One region of the Halomonas sp. KHS3 genome, then DNA from elsewhere that is predicted to be linked to it. Evidence: riboswitches for the same ligand, from Rfam matches in the RefSeq annotation. Region 1 holds a riboswitch; each other region holds the start of a gene.
What was found. Region 1 has a riboswitch for thiamine pyrophosphate ahead of RO22_RS10060 (sodium:solute symporter family transporter). Riboswitches for the same ligand answer to the same signal wherever they lie in the genome.
Positions count from the first base shown of each region.

Region 2: another riboswitch for thiamine pyrophosphate. It lies ahead of tenA (thiaminase II); the one in region 1 lies ahead of RO22_RS10060 (sodium:solute symporter family transporter).
Region 3: another riboswitch for thiamine pyrophosphate. It lies ahead of RO22_RS07940 (NUDIX hydrolase); the one in region 1 lies ahead of RO22_RS10060 (sodium:solute symporter family transporter).
Region 4: another riboswitch for thiamine pyrophosphate. It lies ahead of thiM (hydroxyethylthiazole kinase); the one in region 1 lies ahead of RO22_RS10060 (sodium:solute symporter family transporter).

Region 1 is NZ_JWHY01000003.1:251,278-254,627, forward strand. It holds gene corA (magnesium/cobalt transporter CorA) at 1-615, opposite strand, end outside; gene RO22_RS10060 (sodium:solute symporter family transporter) at 587-1,999, opposite strand; TPP riboswitch at 1,989-2,094, opposite strand; gene RO22_RS10065 (peroxidase-related enzyme) at 2,219-2,800, opposite strand; gene RO22_RS10070 (hypothetical protein) at 2,979-3,350, shown strand, end outside.
Region 2 is NZ_JWHY01000002.1:735,050-738,399, forward strand. It holds gene thiC (phosphomethylpyrimidine synthase ThiC) at 1-1,379, opposite strand, end outside; gene tenA (thiaminase II) at 1,411-2,094, opposite strand; TPP riboswitch at 2,184-2,346, opposite strand; gene RO22_RS05485 (NAD(P)-dependent oxidoreductase) at 2,560-3,350, shown strand, end outside.
Region 3 is NZ_JWHY01000002.1:1,281,683-1,285,032, reverse strand. It holds gene cmoA (carboxy-S-adenosyl-L-methionine synthase CmoA) at 1-341, shown strand, start outside; gene cmoB (tRNA 5-methoxyuridine(34)/uridine 5-oxyacetic acid(34) synthase CmoB) at 344-1,423, shown strand; TPP riboswitch at 1,469-1,572, shown strand; gene RO22_RS07940 (NUDIX hydrolase) at 1,630-2,193, shown strand; gene RO22_RS07935 (thymidylate synthase) at 2,257-3,228, shown strand; gene RO22_RS07930 (class I SAM-dependent methyltransferase) at 3,272-3,350, shown strand, end outside.
Region 4 is NZ_JWHY01000008.1:67,312-70,661, forward strand. It holds gene RO22_RS17400 (LysR family transcriptional regulator) at 1-316, opposite strand, end outside; gene thiE (thiamine phosphate synthase) at 313-945, opposite strand; gene thiM (hydroxyethylthiazole kinase) at 935-1,744, opposite strand; TPP riboswitch at 1,768-1,866, opposite strand; gene RO22_RS17415 (hypothetical protein) at 1,921-2,265, opposite strand; gene gloA (lactoylglutathione lyase) at 2,510-3,046, shown strand; gene RO22_RS17425 (DUF6164 family protein) at 3,056-3,350, shown strand, end outside.

The DNA of each region.
Region 1 (3,350 bases):
AGCGGTGAGTTCTTGGGTAATCCCCTGGTGGTAGCTAAAGATGCGGCGCATTTTAACCAGCCGGGAACGGTAAGTGATGATCTTGCGCATTAGCACATCATTACCATTTTCCAGCAGCTCGTCTTCCAGATCGCTTAACGCCGTTTCGAACTCAAGCAGGCTATCGATATAAAAGCCCGCAGAAATATACATCACCCGCAGCGCGACATGTTCCGGCGAATGGGCCAGCAAGGCTTTACCGTGCTCGTTGAATAGCCGTTCTATGGAGAGCGCTTGGCCGGGATGGAGGGTGACCAGAAATCGCTCCCCCACAAAGAAACAGACCTGTTGAGGCAGATAGTTTAGTTCGGCATCAAAGGAGGAGATGCCACGATAAATAATCAAGGTGTGATTATCAAACTCTTCAATTTTTGGCGGATGGCGCTCTTTGTGGGCATCTTGAATCGCCATGGGGTGAAACTCAAACGCCTCTAAAATCGCCCGCTCGCTTTGTTGGGACTCGCCCTGCATATCGATCCAGATATGGCTGCCAGGCGTCGCCTGCCAGACAGCCAACAGGCTTTCATCCCCCTCGTGGGTCTCACCTTCAGGGGTAGTCAGAAGAGTTCGAATCATGGATGTCCTTGCGAATAGCTAGCGTTAAGTAGGCTAACAGCACACTCACCAGCGTTGAGGCGATTAACGCCCCGACGAATGGCCCCAAGGTAGGGACACTGCCCGGAAAACTGGCGGCCACCATCCCGGCGACCAAGCTTCCTTGGCTTAACCACCCTGGGAGAATGGCACCCAGCAGCCCCGCGATGCCACCTACAATGGCGGCCAGTGGCGTCATTCGTTGCCACAGGCCCAACAGCACAGGTACCACAATGGCAGCACACAGCAGGTCGGCAATCAAAAACAGACGCAGTACTGACAACCCCTGCAAGGCAATTAATACCACCGGTACCATTACTACCACTGTCACCCAGCGGGCAGCCACCAGTGATACGCCCTGCTGCTCGCTGCGCGCGACCACCAACGAGGCAATACCATTTTGCAGCGTATCAACACTGGAGGCCACCAAGGTCACCGCTAATACCAAGGCGGGTAGCGTCAGCCAAACAGGAGCATCACTTAACAGGGCAAAAAATGGCATCGGCGGCTCGCCTAATGGCACACCACTCATCGCGGCCAATACACCCAGACCACCAATCACCATGACGACGACTACCGTCATTGCGCCACCTAACCATGCCCCGCGCCCCAGGCTTTGATCGTCTTGAGCGGCCCACACGCGCTGCCAATAGCCTTGATGGAAGAGATTGGCCGCGGTAACCGCGATCACTAGCGTTAACGCTACGCTGAGCGCACTGGTGATGGGAATGGCAGGAAGCGCAGCCTCGTTGGGAATAGTGGGAAGCCGCCATAGGGCCATGCCACCGACCACACACAGCAGTACCAGTAACAACCACGCCTGCCAACGGTCAGTGGCAAGGCTGGCCCGTAGACCACCTGCCGCAGTATAGATGAGCGTGGTAAGCGCCACGCCAATAATCACCAGTGCGGGGGGCACATCGGAAAGCAGCGCGGTAATGGCGCCAATAGCGGTTAGCTCGGCAGCTAAAAAGCACGCCATATAGGCGATTGATACCAGCGTTACCCAGCGCCTTACACCAGGGCCATAGCACGCTTCAGCAAACTCGGCGATGCTGCGCCCCTCGGGCAACGCCCGGCGAATCTTCGGCCCATACAGTCCTAAGACGATAAACGGCAGCGCAGAGCCTAATGCATAGCCTGCCAGGGCCAGCGGGCCAACAAAGGCGCCGATTTCAGGAGGAGCAAAGAGAATCCATGCGCCCATGCCGGAGGCAAGGAAGGAGAGCCCCAGGGTAGATGCCGTTTGCGAGTTACGGGCGGTGACATAGTCATCAAGTGGGCCATTCACCCAGCGAGCCCGGAGGCCTAAGTAAGCAAAGCAGCACAGCGCCGCACCAAGCACGGCTAACGTTAGGTAAAGCATGTCGCACTTCCTCCGCCGGTACGAACCGGATCAGGTTCCAGGGTCTGCGTAGCCGCATCTCAGCCCTTTTATGCAGGGCTCCCCTGGCGACAGTGAATGTAGGTGTTTTGCTAAGCGCTTTTTCTAAGTACGTTTTTGGGTACTTTTCGAAGCGCTGTCTCAAGAACTATTCTCAATCAAAATCATAGCTTAGTAAAGTTAAGGTGCGCTGGTCGCCTCTTAGCGAGGCACTCGCCCCATCAGGTAGAACTCCTCATTGGGTGGCGTACCTGCCAGGGTAACCAACCGATTCGACAAGCCAAAAAACGCCGCGATCGCGCCTATATCCCAGCAATCCTCTTGGCTAAAGCCTACTTCCAGCAGGCGGGCAAGCCATTCATCAGTCATTTCACCCACATCGATGGCACAGTGCATGGCGAAATCGAGCATCACCCGGTGGCGCTCGCTAATCGGCGCCACCCGATGGTTGATCGCCACTTGGTCAGCGAGTAGCGGGTCTTTACTGTAAATGCGCACCAGTGCCCCGTGAGCAACCACACAATATAGGCAGCGATTACGTGCGCTGGTAGCCACTACAATCATCTCTTTTTCGGCTTTGGTGAGGGTATCTGATTCGCGCTCCATCAACGCATCGTGATAGGCAAAAAAAGCACGAAATTCAGCAGGGCGATGGGCCAACATCAGAAAGACATTGGGCACAAAACCCGCTTTACCCTGAACGGTCAAAATGGTACTGCGAATATCGTCAGGCAGGTCATCCAATGTTTCAGGCACGTTAAAACGACTTAATGATGAAGACATGCTCACCTCTTTCTTGTTAAGTTTAGCCATCTCATAAAAACGGCTTAGCGGTTGTGTAACAAAAAGCTGAATTAAGAGGCTTTTATTCAGCCGCCCTACTCGCCATACTGAAGATTCGTTCTGTGACAAAAAAACATGCGCTACTCTTAATAAACAGTTCGTTCAAAGGGACACTGTCATGAGCCATAACGAAGCCAAGGAACATACCCCCGGTCGTCTAAACGAGCTGTTTACTGACCCTTACCGAGCATTTGAAAATGATACCGATGAGCGTCAGCTGCACATTCGTATAATGCTACATATGCTGCTTGCCCGCCCAATGACACGGGGTCAAATGACACTTCGCGTCATTCATGGCTGGGAAAATGGCGGCTGTGAGCCCGAAGACCTCCAGCATGTCGACTATACTCTTGATGGCGTTCCTGACTTTAAGCGCGCTGTACAAGATTTTGAACACGCTTCTAAGCACAACACGCCGTTACCTGCCGACAATAGCGCCATTCTTGCCGCCCCGCTTGCCAATGCAATTGCAGACGCCGAAGCCGAAGGG
Region 2 (3,350 bases), on a different contig from region 1:
TCGTCGCAGTATTCCAACTGCTTATCCATGTTCTCTTTCACCAGGTGCATGGGCACGTGGCCGGGGCCTTCGATCATCACCTGCACATCGTGCTTCCAGGCAATATGGGTCAGCTCGCCCAAGGTTTTTAGCTCCGCCATCTGTGCTTCGTCATTGGCATCGGCCACTGAGCCAGGACGCAGGCCATCACCGAGGGAGAACGCCACATCGTACTGCTTGCAGATCTCGCAGATCTCCTCGAAGTGGGTGTACAAGAAGCTCTCCTGGTGATGGTACAAACACCATTTGGCCATGATCGAGCCGCCGCGGCTGACAATGCCGGTGACCCGCTTGGCGGTGAGCGGCACATAGCGCAGCAGTACGCCCGCGTGAATGGTGAAGTAGTCCACGCCCTGTTCGGCCTGCTCGATCAGCGTATCACGGAAGACTTCCCAGGTGAGGTCTTCGGCCACGCCTTTGACCTTTTCCAGCGCCTGATAGATAGGCACTGTGCCAATCGGCACCGGCGAGTTGCGCAAAATCCACTCGCGGGTTTCGTGGATGTTCTGCCCAGTGGAGAGATCCATAATGGTGTCCGCGCCCCAGCGGATACCCCAGGTCATCTTATCCACCTCTTCCTCGATGGAAGAAGTTACCGCCGAGTTACCCAGATTACCGTTAATCTTGACCAGGAAGTTACGGCCAATAATCATCGGCTCGCTTTCGGGGTGGTTGATGTTGTTAGGAATAATTGCCCGCCCTCGGGCGACTTCATCGCGCACAAACTCTGGCGTGATCTCCTCCGGCAAGCTGGCGCCAAAGCTCTGACCTTTGTGCTGGTGGCCCAGAATCCGCTCTACTTCAGCGGTACCTAACGTTTGGCGACGCTGGTTTTCCCGCAGGGCGATGAACTCCATTTCCGGCGTAATAATGCCCTGGCGGGCGTAGTGCAGCTGGGTCACGTTTCCAGGCCGCCCGTCTTTTGTAGAGAGGGCACGCCGCGGGGTGCGGGTTAGATCAAAGCGCAGCTGGGCAAGCGTCGGGTCGTTGGCGCGGCGGTTGCCGTAATCAGACGTGGGGCCTGATAGAAATTCGGTATCGTCACGCTCTTCAATCCAGGCTCGGCGTAGTTCCGGCAGACCGCGGCGCAGGTCATTGTTAGCATCCGGATCGCTATAGGGGCCTGAAGTGTCGTACACCAGCAGTGGCGGGTTCTCTTCATCAATGCCGGTGGTTTTGGTCGGCGACAGTGAAATTTCCCGGAACGGCACACGGATATCCGGGCGCGAACCTTCGATATATACCTTACGTGAGCCGGGCAGCGGCGCAATGGCGGCGGCATCGACCTGGGCGGTTTCGGCTAAAAAGTGGCTGGTTTTGCTTGTTACGGTCTTAGTCATTACTGTCGTTTCCTTGTGTTGTTTTGCTGAATTAGTGGGTGAGGTCTTGGTCTATCAGCTCTAGGCCCATCTGCCAGAAGTCGATTTCCAGGCGGGTGGCGTCGCGGAAGATCTTGCTCAGTTCGGCAAAGCGGGCGGGGGTAATGTCGGCAAGGCGGATATTCAGCCATTCAAGCTCCGCCTGCATGGCGGCCTGAAACTCCTCGCCTTCGTACATGGCTATCCAGGCGTCGTAAGGGTTTTGCGCGCCGCGCAGGGTGGAAGGCTGGGCGTTTAGCCAGTTGGCGATTTCGCCGTAGCCCACCAGGCAGGGGGCCAACGCCACGTGCAAATCCAGCAGGTCGCCGCGGTTGCCGGTATCTAACACATAGCGGGTGTAGGCAAGCGTCGCTCTGGCTTCGGGAAGCTCCTCCAGTTCTTGCTCGGAAATCCCCCACTCCTGACAAAAGCCCACGTGCAGGCCCAGCTCCACATCCACAATGGCTTTCAAGCCTTCATGGGCTTGGCGAAGATCGGCGAGGGTGGGGCTTTTGTAGGCAGCCAGCGCATAGGCGCGGGCGAAGTGAATCAAAAACAGGTAGTCCTGCTTTAAATAGTGGCGAAACGACGCCCCGGGCAGCGTGGCGGTGCCTAGCTGGCGCACAAAATCGTGCTCAATATAGGCGCGCCAATCTTTCTGGCAAGCGGTAGTGAGATCAGTAAAGCGGTAGCCCATGATGCCTCCGGTGGTAATGATCCGGAGGGGGGGGCGAAAAAGATCGAGGGAGTGGCGCAGAAGGGCAGCGTGCGATCGTGAGAGAGCAGCCGTGGCCATCGCTTGATCCCTACGCCGGTACCCTCGCTGCGAACTTGTGTAAGTAGCAGCGCATTAGCCGGATCAGGTTCTGCGGGATCAGCGCTCGGCAGCATTAATTGCTACGCCCTGCGCCATCTCAGCCGGATTTCACCGGCACCCCGTCAAGCTGTTCGTTGGTGGAGTGTAGGAGGCGGGTGAGGGAGATGCAAGGGTGTATGACATGGAAAGTTATCGGGAAACAATTTATTAGCATCATTACAGCGATGAGAGTTTAGGTGCTGTAATGGCGTTTCATGGCATCGGTACGTGAATTATTATACAGTTGAGTAACAAGTGGCTGTTTTACAGCCACTGCTATTTCGAATGTGAACCGTAGGAAGTTGCATGACCAACACGAACTCGATTTTAGGCGTCTATCTCAGTGATTCGCTCGACCTTGATGCCATTTATGGTAACGCCTTGCGCGATGAAGCGAGTGATGTCGTCCTGCGCCATCCCCATGAGATCGATAACCCCGAAGATGTGCGTTTTGCGATCTGCTGGTTGCCCAATGACGAGGCTTTCGAGAGCTATCCTAATCTTGAGCTGGCGATGTCTATCGGTGCCGGTGTTGATGCCCTGCTGGCGCATCCTGGCCTGAGCGATGAAGTACATATCGCCCGGGTGCGGGATCCACATCAGGCCGACTTGATGGCGGGTTTTGCCGCGCATGAGGTGCTCCATCGTGAGCGTGAGTTCACCACCCTGGAGCAAAATGCTGCCAAGGCGCATTGGGCGCCATTGACGATGCGCGCGCCAGCATCAAGAAAGGTGGCGGTGCTGGGACACGGCACCATGGGGCGCGCCGTGGTGAAAGCGGTGGCCGCGCTTGGCTTTTCTGTACACGTAGCCTGCCGCAGCGAGCCACAAGCCCCGGTTGAAGGCGTGACCTATCTGACAGGTGACGGGGCTGTCATGGCGGCAGCGGATGGCGCCGATTATCTGATCAATGTGCTGCCACTGACGGCTACCACTGAAAACGTGCTTAACAAGGCGCTGTTCGCGAAGCTCGCCAAAGACGCTTGGTTGGTGCAGATCGGTCGGGGTGAGCACTTGGTCGAGGACGATCTTCTCCTAGCGCTCGAACACGGCCATTTGGGTGGGGCGAGCCTGGATGTGTTCCGTGCAGAGCCGCT
Region 3 (3,350 bases), on a different contig from region 1:
ATTTTACCCTACAGTTTCTACCCGCCGCCGACCGCGATGCACTACTGGCGCGGCTTTATGCAGCGCTGGAACCCGGCGGCGTGCTGATTCTCTCGGAGAAAACCGTCGACGCCGACGAGCGCGACAACGCCTGGCGGGTAGAACGCTACCACGATTTCAAGCGCGCCAATGGCTACAGTGATCTGGAAATCAGCCAGAAGCGCACCGCTCTTGAGAACGTACTGGTGCCGGATACCCTCGATGCACTTCATGGTCGTTTGAAACAAGCAGGTTTTCCACGTTCGATGACCTGGTTCCAGTACCTTAACTTTGCCTCGCTGATTGCGTTTAAGGAGGGTTAAAGGTGGCGCCACTACCCGACGATCATCGCGCAATTTATCAGGCGTTTTTAGATCAAGCTACGCTTGATGCCTCACTAACGCCCTGGTTAGCGAAGCTTCCCGAGCAGTTAGCTCACGGGCTTGACCGTAACCGCCACGGCGATTTATCCGCCTGGGAAAAAGCCGTGGCCAAGCTTCCGGTGCTGCCCGCCGAGCGGCGCGTGGATTTAAACAGCGACACCGTCAGCGTTGATCTCGATCTTAGCGATAGCCAGCAGCGCCAATGCTTTAACCTGCTTAGAAAGCTTGCCCCATGGCGTAAAGGCCCTTTTCAGCTAGGCGGCATTTATATCGACACCGAGTGGCGCTCTGACTGGAAGTGGCAAAGAGTGGCGCCACACCTGGCACCGCTAAAATATCGCAAAGTGCTCGATGTGGGTGGCGGCAGCGGTTACCACGCTTGGCGGATGGCCGGGGCAGGGGCTGCTTTCGTATTAGTAATTGACCCTTCGCCGCGCTTCTACTGGCAATTTCAGGCGGTACGCCACTTCGTCGGCGATACCGATGACGGCAGAACTCAGTTTTTACCAGTGGGTATAGAAGATGTGCCGGAGAACCTGGGCTTTTTCGATACGGTATTTTCCATGGGCGTGCTCTACCATCGCCCTGCCCCGTTGGAACATCTTCAGCAGCTAAAAGCCGCGTTAGTTCCGGGCGGCGAGCTGGTGCTAGAAACCCTGGTAGTCGAAGGCGACGAGCAGACCGTATTTGTGCCCGGCGAACGTTACGCCGCTATGCCCAACGTCTACTTCCTGCCCTCTTCTCAAGCACTCTGCCACTGGCTGGAGCGCTGCGGCTTTACCAACGTGCGCGTGGTCGATGAAGCCGTTACCACGTTAGACGAGCAGCGCTCGACGGAGTGGATGACCTACCAATCGTTGGCTGATTTTCTCGACCCCAACGACCGCACCCGCACCATTGAAGGCTACCCTGCACCGCGGCGGGCGGTGATTTTGGCGAATAAGCCGGGCCAATTAGCCGTTAGCCAAGTGTGCGAAGAAGGTGTCAAAACCGCCCCGGCGTCCGCCAAGCCGCCGCATTGAATTGCCCCCCAAATATTGACTTATACTAAAACTCATAGTAACAGTAACTTTTCCGAGGGGTGCCTGTTATTCAGGCTGAGATGGAGTTATCCAAACCCTTTGAACCTGATCCGGCTGATACCGGCGTAGGAACGGACATAAACCATATATGAATCTGTTTTGACACCTACGCCTGTATTATCCGAATCTCAATGCAGGAGTGTATCGTGTCGCAAGGTAACTCAACGCCCGCTAACGCATCTACGCTCAGTAGTACCTCCCCTTTTAACACGTCTGATAAAAACCGCCTGAACTCCGTACTTGCCAAGCCACGCTTGGCAGCAATCGCCGTAACTCTGCGTAATAATGAAGTTCTCCTCGTCCAACGCAGTAAAGAACCTCAACGGGGCACTTGGGGCTTCCCCGGAGGATCAGTGGAACCGGGAGAAAGCCTACATTGTGCAGCAAAGCGCGAATTAATGGAGGAAACCGGTATCACAGCATTGGTAGGACCGTTAATTGATGTAGTAGAAGTAATCGGATATGACCCAGAGGGAAGTCACCACCACTTCGCCTTGGTTGCCCTTTTATGTCACTACGTTGATGGCGAGCTACGGCCTGGTGATGATGCTGCGGACTGCCGCTGGGCGAAAGTTATAAACGGAAAACTCAACTTCAATGAAGCCTTAGCTGATCACGTCGCAGATACTGTCGTGAAAGCCTTTAATTTGCACAGTTTGATCGTCAAAGAAAAATCAAACGCGATTCACAGCTCCAATTCAGCTTTTTAAACTACTCGCCATCATTCGTATCAGCAAAATACGCCTCTTTGTCCACCGAAAGAGATGAATATAATGATGCACAAACATTATACGAATTTCACCAGCCTCTACAGAGATACACTGCATAAAATCTGCTTTGAATATGAATATGTTAACTCACCTAGAGGAAATAAAGAGCGAGAACTCATTGGCTTCAATATCCGACTCGACAATCCTCCTGATCGTTTTTGTCTAAGCAAAATACGCAAACAAAATATTGTTTTTAATTATGCAGAAGCGTTATGGTATTTATCAGGTAAAAACGACTTAGCATTTATTTCCTGGTACGCCCCTTCAATGCAACGCTACAGCCCAGATGGTATAAGCTTACCTGGTACTGGTTACGGAGCTCGTCTTAAAAACTTTGGTGCAGACACGCTCGATCAAATCGAACGAGTGATTGATATCCTTAAAAATGACGATCCCGATAGTAAGCGCGCTGTCCTTCAAATATTTAGTGCGGAAGAAGATCTTTATCGACGCAATATCGACGTTTCATGTACCTTGGGTCTTCAGTTGCTACTCCGCGAAGAAAAGTTGAACATGGTCAGCTATATGCGTGCAAATGATGCCTACGTTGGCATGCTGAACGATATTTTCTCTTTTACTTTCTTGCAAGAGTATATTGCTGCCCGCATAGGCTGCAAAATCGGTCACTACACACATCAAATTGGTTCTATTCACGTCTATGAAAGCACACATGAGCGTGCGCTTGAACTTTTGAATAGTAATGAAACTATACCCCAGCCAGGCACAGTACCTTTAATGCCAATTGGCACCTCCCCGACTACCATACGCAAACTATTGGAATATGAGTCAGAGATCCGTAGCGGCTTGTTGACGTTTAATGATATGGCTAATCTTAACCTAACGACGTATTGGCGAGATGTGCTGATGTTGTTCTGGATCTATCGCCAAATCAAGATAGGGAATGCGCTGCCTCAAAAGGCGTTAGAGATAATTAACCCCTACTATCAACCGTTTCTTATTAATCGCTGGGGATAGTACAAGCATTCATACATGAGCAAATATTAGGGGATTTATTTTTATGAATACTAATTGGACTGAACAAAATATCGCCGAGCTTTTTGACGCTTATGATGATTGGGTGGAGAATGCTTTTGGCT
Region 4 (3,350 bases), on a different contig from region 1:
AGCGGGTGCCAAAACTCATCGGCCCATTAACGCGCAGCCGCCCACGCACATCGCTGGTACCTTGGCCCACCTCGGCGGCGGCCTCATCGAGCGCTTGCAGTACCCCTTGGGCGCGTATCAGGTAGCGCTCCCCGGCCTCAGTGAGATGTAGCCGTCGTGTGGTGCGCTGTATCAGTCGCGCGCCCAATGTCTCTTCCAGTGCCATGACCTGGCGGGATACGCGAGTGCGGGAAATATCCAGCGCTTCAGCAGCACGGGTATAGCTACCCAACTCGGCTACCCGCACAAAAGCGACGATATGCTCTAACTGATTCATGACGCCGAATCGGCTTGGAAAATCTGAAAAGCGCGCGCTGCCTGGTAAGGGTCGGGCTGGCCACAAATGGCTGATATCACCGCTAAACCGTTCGCTCCCGCGCGCTGTACGCTAATCGCATGATCCGCTTTCAGCCCACCAATGGCCACGCTGGGCAGTGGGCACGCCTTGACCAGCGCCGCTAAACCGCCAAAGCCGATGGGCTGGGCGTGATCTTGTTTGCTCTCGGTGGCAAACACGGGGCCAATCCCGACATAATCGAGTAGCTCAAACGGAGAGACTTGCAGCTGGGCGATAGTATTGATCGACAGGCCGATAATCGCTTGATCACCTAGCACCCGGCGCGCTTGCTGAACGGCAGCGTCGCTCTGACCGACATGCAGGCCATCTGCCTGGCTTTCTAGTGCCACCTGCAAACGGTCGTTAATGATCAGCGGGACACCGGTGCCCGCCAGAAGCGCTTTTAACCGTTTGGCTTGGGCAATCATCTGTTCGTCGCTGGCATGCTTGTCACGCAACTGCACGATGGTGACGCCGCCTTTTACCGCTGCCTCAACCGTTTGTTCCAAACCATGCTCTCGGCAGAGCGTGGCATCGGTGACCAAGTAGAGCGATAGATCAAGCGGCATGGATTGCCTCCAGTTGGGCATAAGTAGTGAGGTCGTCAGGGGTGAGTTGATACAGCGCATCCAGTAGTGCCACTTGAAAACTACTAGGCCCGTTGGCGTGGCTTCCCGCACGCTCCCCTGTGACCGCAAAGCAGGCCAGCGCGGCTGCCGTTGCACCCAGTGGGGCGTCGCGGTTGGCAGCCACAAATCCCGCCACTAGCGCGCTCAGCCCACAGCCAAGCGTTGTTACGCGGGGCATCAAAGGATGGCCACCGTTAATGCGGTAGTGCTGTGTGCCGTCCGTCACCCAGTCGCTTTCACCGGTCATCGCGACAATACAGCCGTGTTTTTGCGCTAATGCTATTGCAGCGTCCACGGCTTGGTCGGTGGCGGCTGTGGCGTCCACGCCGCGGCCTTGGCTAGCTAAACCGTTAAGGGCAAGAATTTCAGACGCATTGCCACGGATCACGCTGGGTTTAGCGGCCAGCAGCTTCGCGCACAGCGTTTGGCGATAGCGCGTGGCGCCAACGGCGACGGGATCTAATACCCAGGGAATGGCATGCTGATCGGCAGTCGCTGTGGCGGTGAGCATAGCGTCAGCCCAGTGGGCAGAGATCGTACCGATATTAATCGACAGCCCCGCGGAGATAGCCGTGAATTCAGCCACTTCTTCAGGCGCATGCAGCATGGCGGGCGACGCGCCGGTGGCTAACAGCAGGTTGGCAGTGCTGTTCATGGCCACATAGTTGGTCATGCAGTGAACCAGCGGTGTCAATGAGCGCAGCGTCTCAAGGTAATCGCCAAGCGGGCGTAGGGTCATAGCATCCTCCCGGCAGGGAGGTGGTAAGCGTTACCACGACTCCCTACGCCGGTGTTATCCGGTTCAGGTTCAAAGGGTGCTTCTCAGCCCAACCGTAACGGAGGGCGCCCCTGTCGAGGGATTACTATCCTTGCCTGAAGTAGCCCTGTAAAGCCCCGGATGCGGACGATAGCAATCTAACGAAACGAAATACGCGTACCGTAGGTAAGCATTTCATCAGGTGTCATCGCTTTACCCTCGACCCCAATCATCTCGTCACCACACTGGTCGGCGAAGGTTAGCACGCCGTGGGTCAAGCCCAGTTGGCCCAGGGTATCGCGGATTTCGCCCGTGCCCAGAAAAGTACTGACGTGGCCCTTGTTATCGCTCAGCTCAGACACGCCGTTAGCATGGTGAAAACGCACTTTGTAGATTCCATCCATCGACTCGACTTCAACAATCGGCGAAAAACCGTTGTGAAGCGCATTGGAAAGCTGTTTTAGCGTCAGGTGGTCACCCAGCGTCATATCGATCGCACTCATGGAAAACTCCTGTGGACGCCTCAAAGGTGGGGCATCACTCATGTTGCGGGAACTGCTTTTTGTAAAGCTTATGAAGAATAAGTGTAGGGTTTTTGTTTAGTATTGCCAGTGCGCTTATCGGCACCTCGATACGACACTGCCTACGTGCTTGTAAGGGCTGTTATTATGGCCATAAAGCCCCCATGGTAAGCGGTACGTGAAGCTCAATGGATTCAATGATCAACATCAGCGATAGGAGAGCAAAATGAGTTTTCAAGGCGAGCAGCATCCCGGCGTCGTGGCTACGCCGCCCCAAACTCAAGGGTTTCGTTTAAACCACACCATGCTGCGGGTGAAAGACCCTGAGCAGGCATTGGCGTTCTACTCAAAAGTGTTTGGTATGCAGGTGATGCGGCGGCTGGATTTCGAAGAGATGCAGTTCTCGCTCTACTTCCTGGCCAACCTGGAACCCAGCGACAGCGTTCCGGACGATGCGCAAGCGCGTACCGCCTGGACGTTTAGCCAGAAAGGGCTGCTGGAGCTGACCCACAACTGGGGGACTGAAGACCAGGAAGATTTCGCCTATCACGATGGCAATGCCGAACCCCAGGGCTTTGGGCATATCTGCTTCAACGTACCGGATTTGGCAGCGGCCCAGGCGTGGTTCGACGAGCATGACGTCACCTTCGTCAAACGCTCCGATCAGGGCAAGATGAAAGATGTTATCTTCGTTAAAGACCCGGACGGCTACTGGATCGAAGTGATTCAGGCAGACCTGATGGTGGGGAAGAGCGACTCTTGAGGCACGCCAATGGCTGAACTACTGTTCCGGCTGCGCCATGTGACCGACGAAGAGGCCATGGAGGTGCGTGACCTGCTCGCTGCCCATGGCTTTGATACCTATGAAACCCAGGCGGGCTTTTTCCGCCTGGGCGTTGACGCGATTTGGCTGCGCAATCCACATCAGCACGACGCTGCCATCGCGGCGTTAGAGGCCTACCAGGCGGAGCGCCTTGAGCGCGCCCAACGCGAGCACCAGGCGGCGGTTGAGCGGGGTGACGCGGAGACGCTGTGGCGTCGTTTGGCCGCTCACCCGGTGCAGGTCG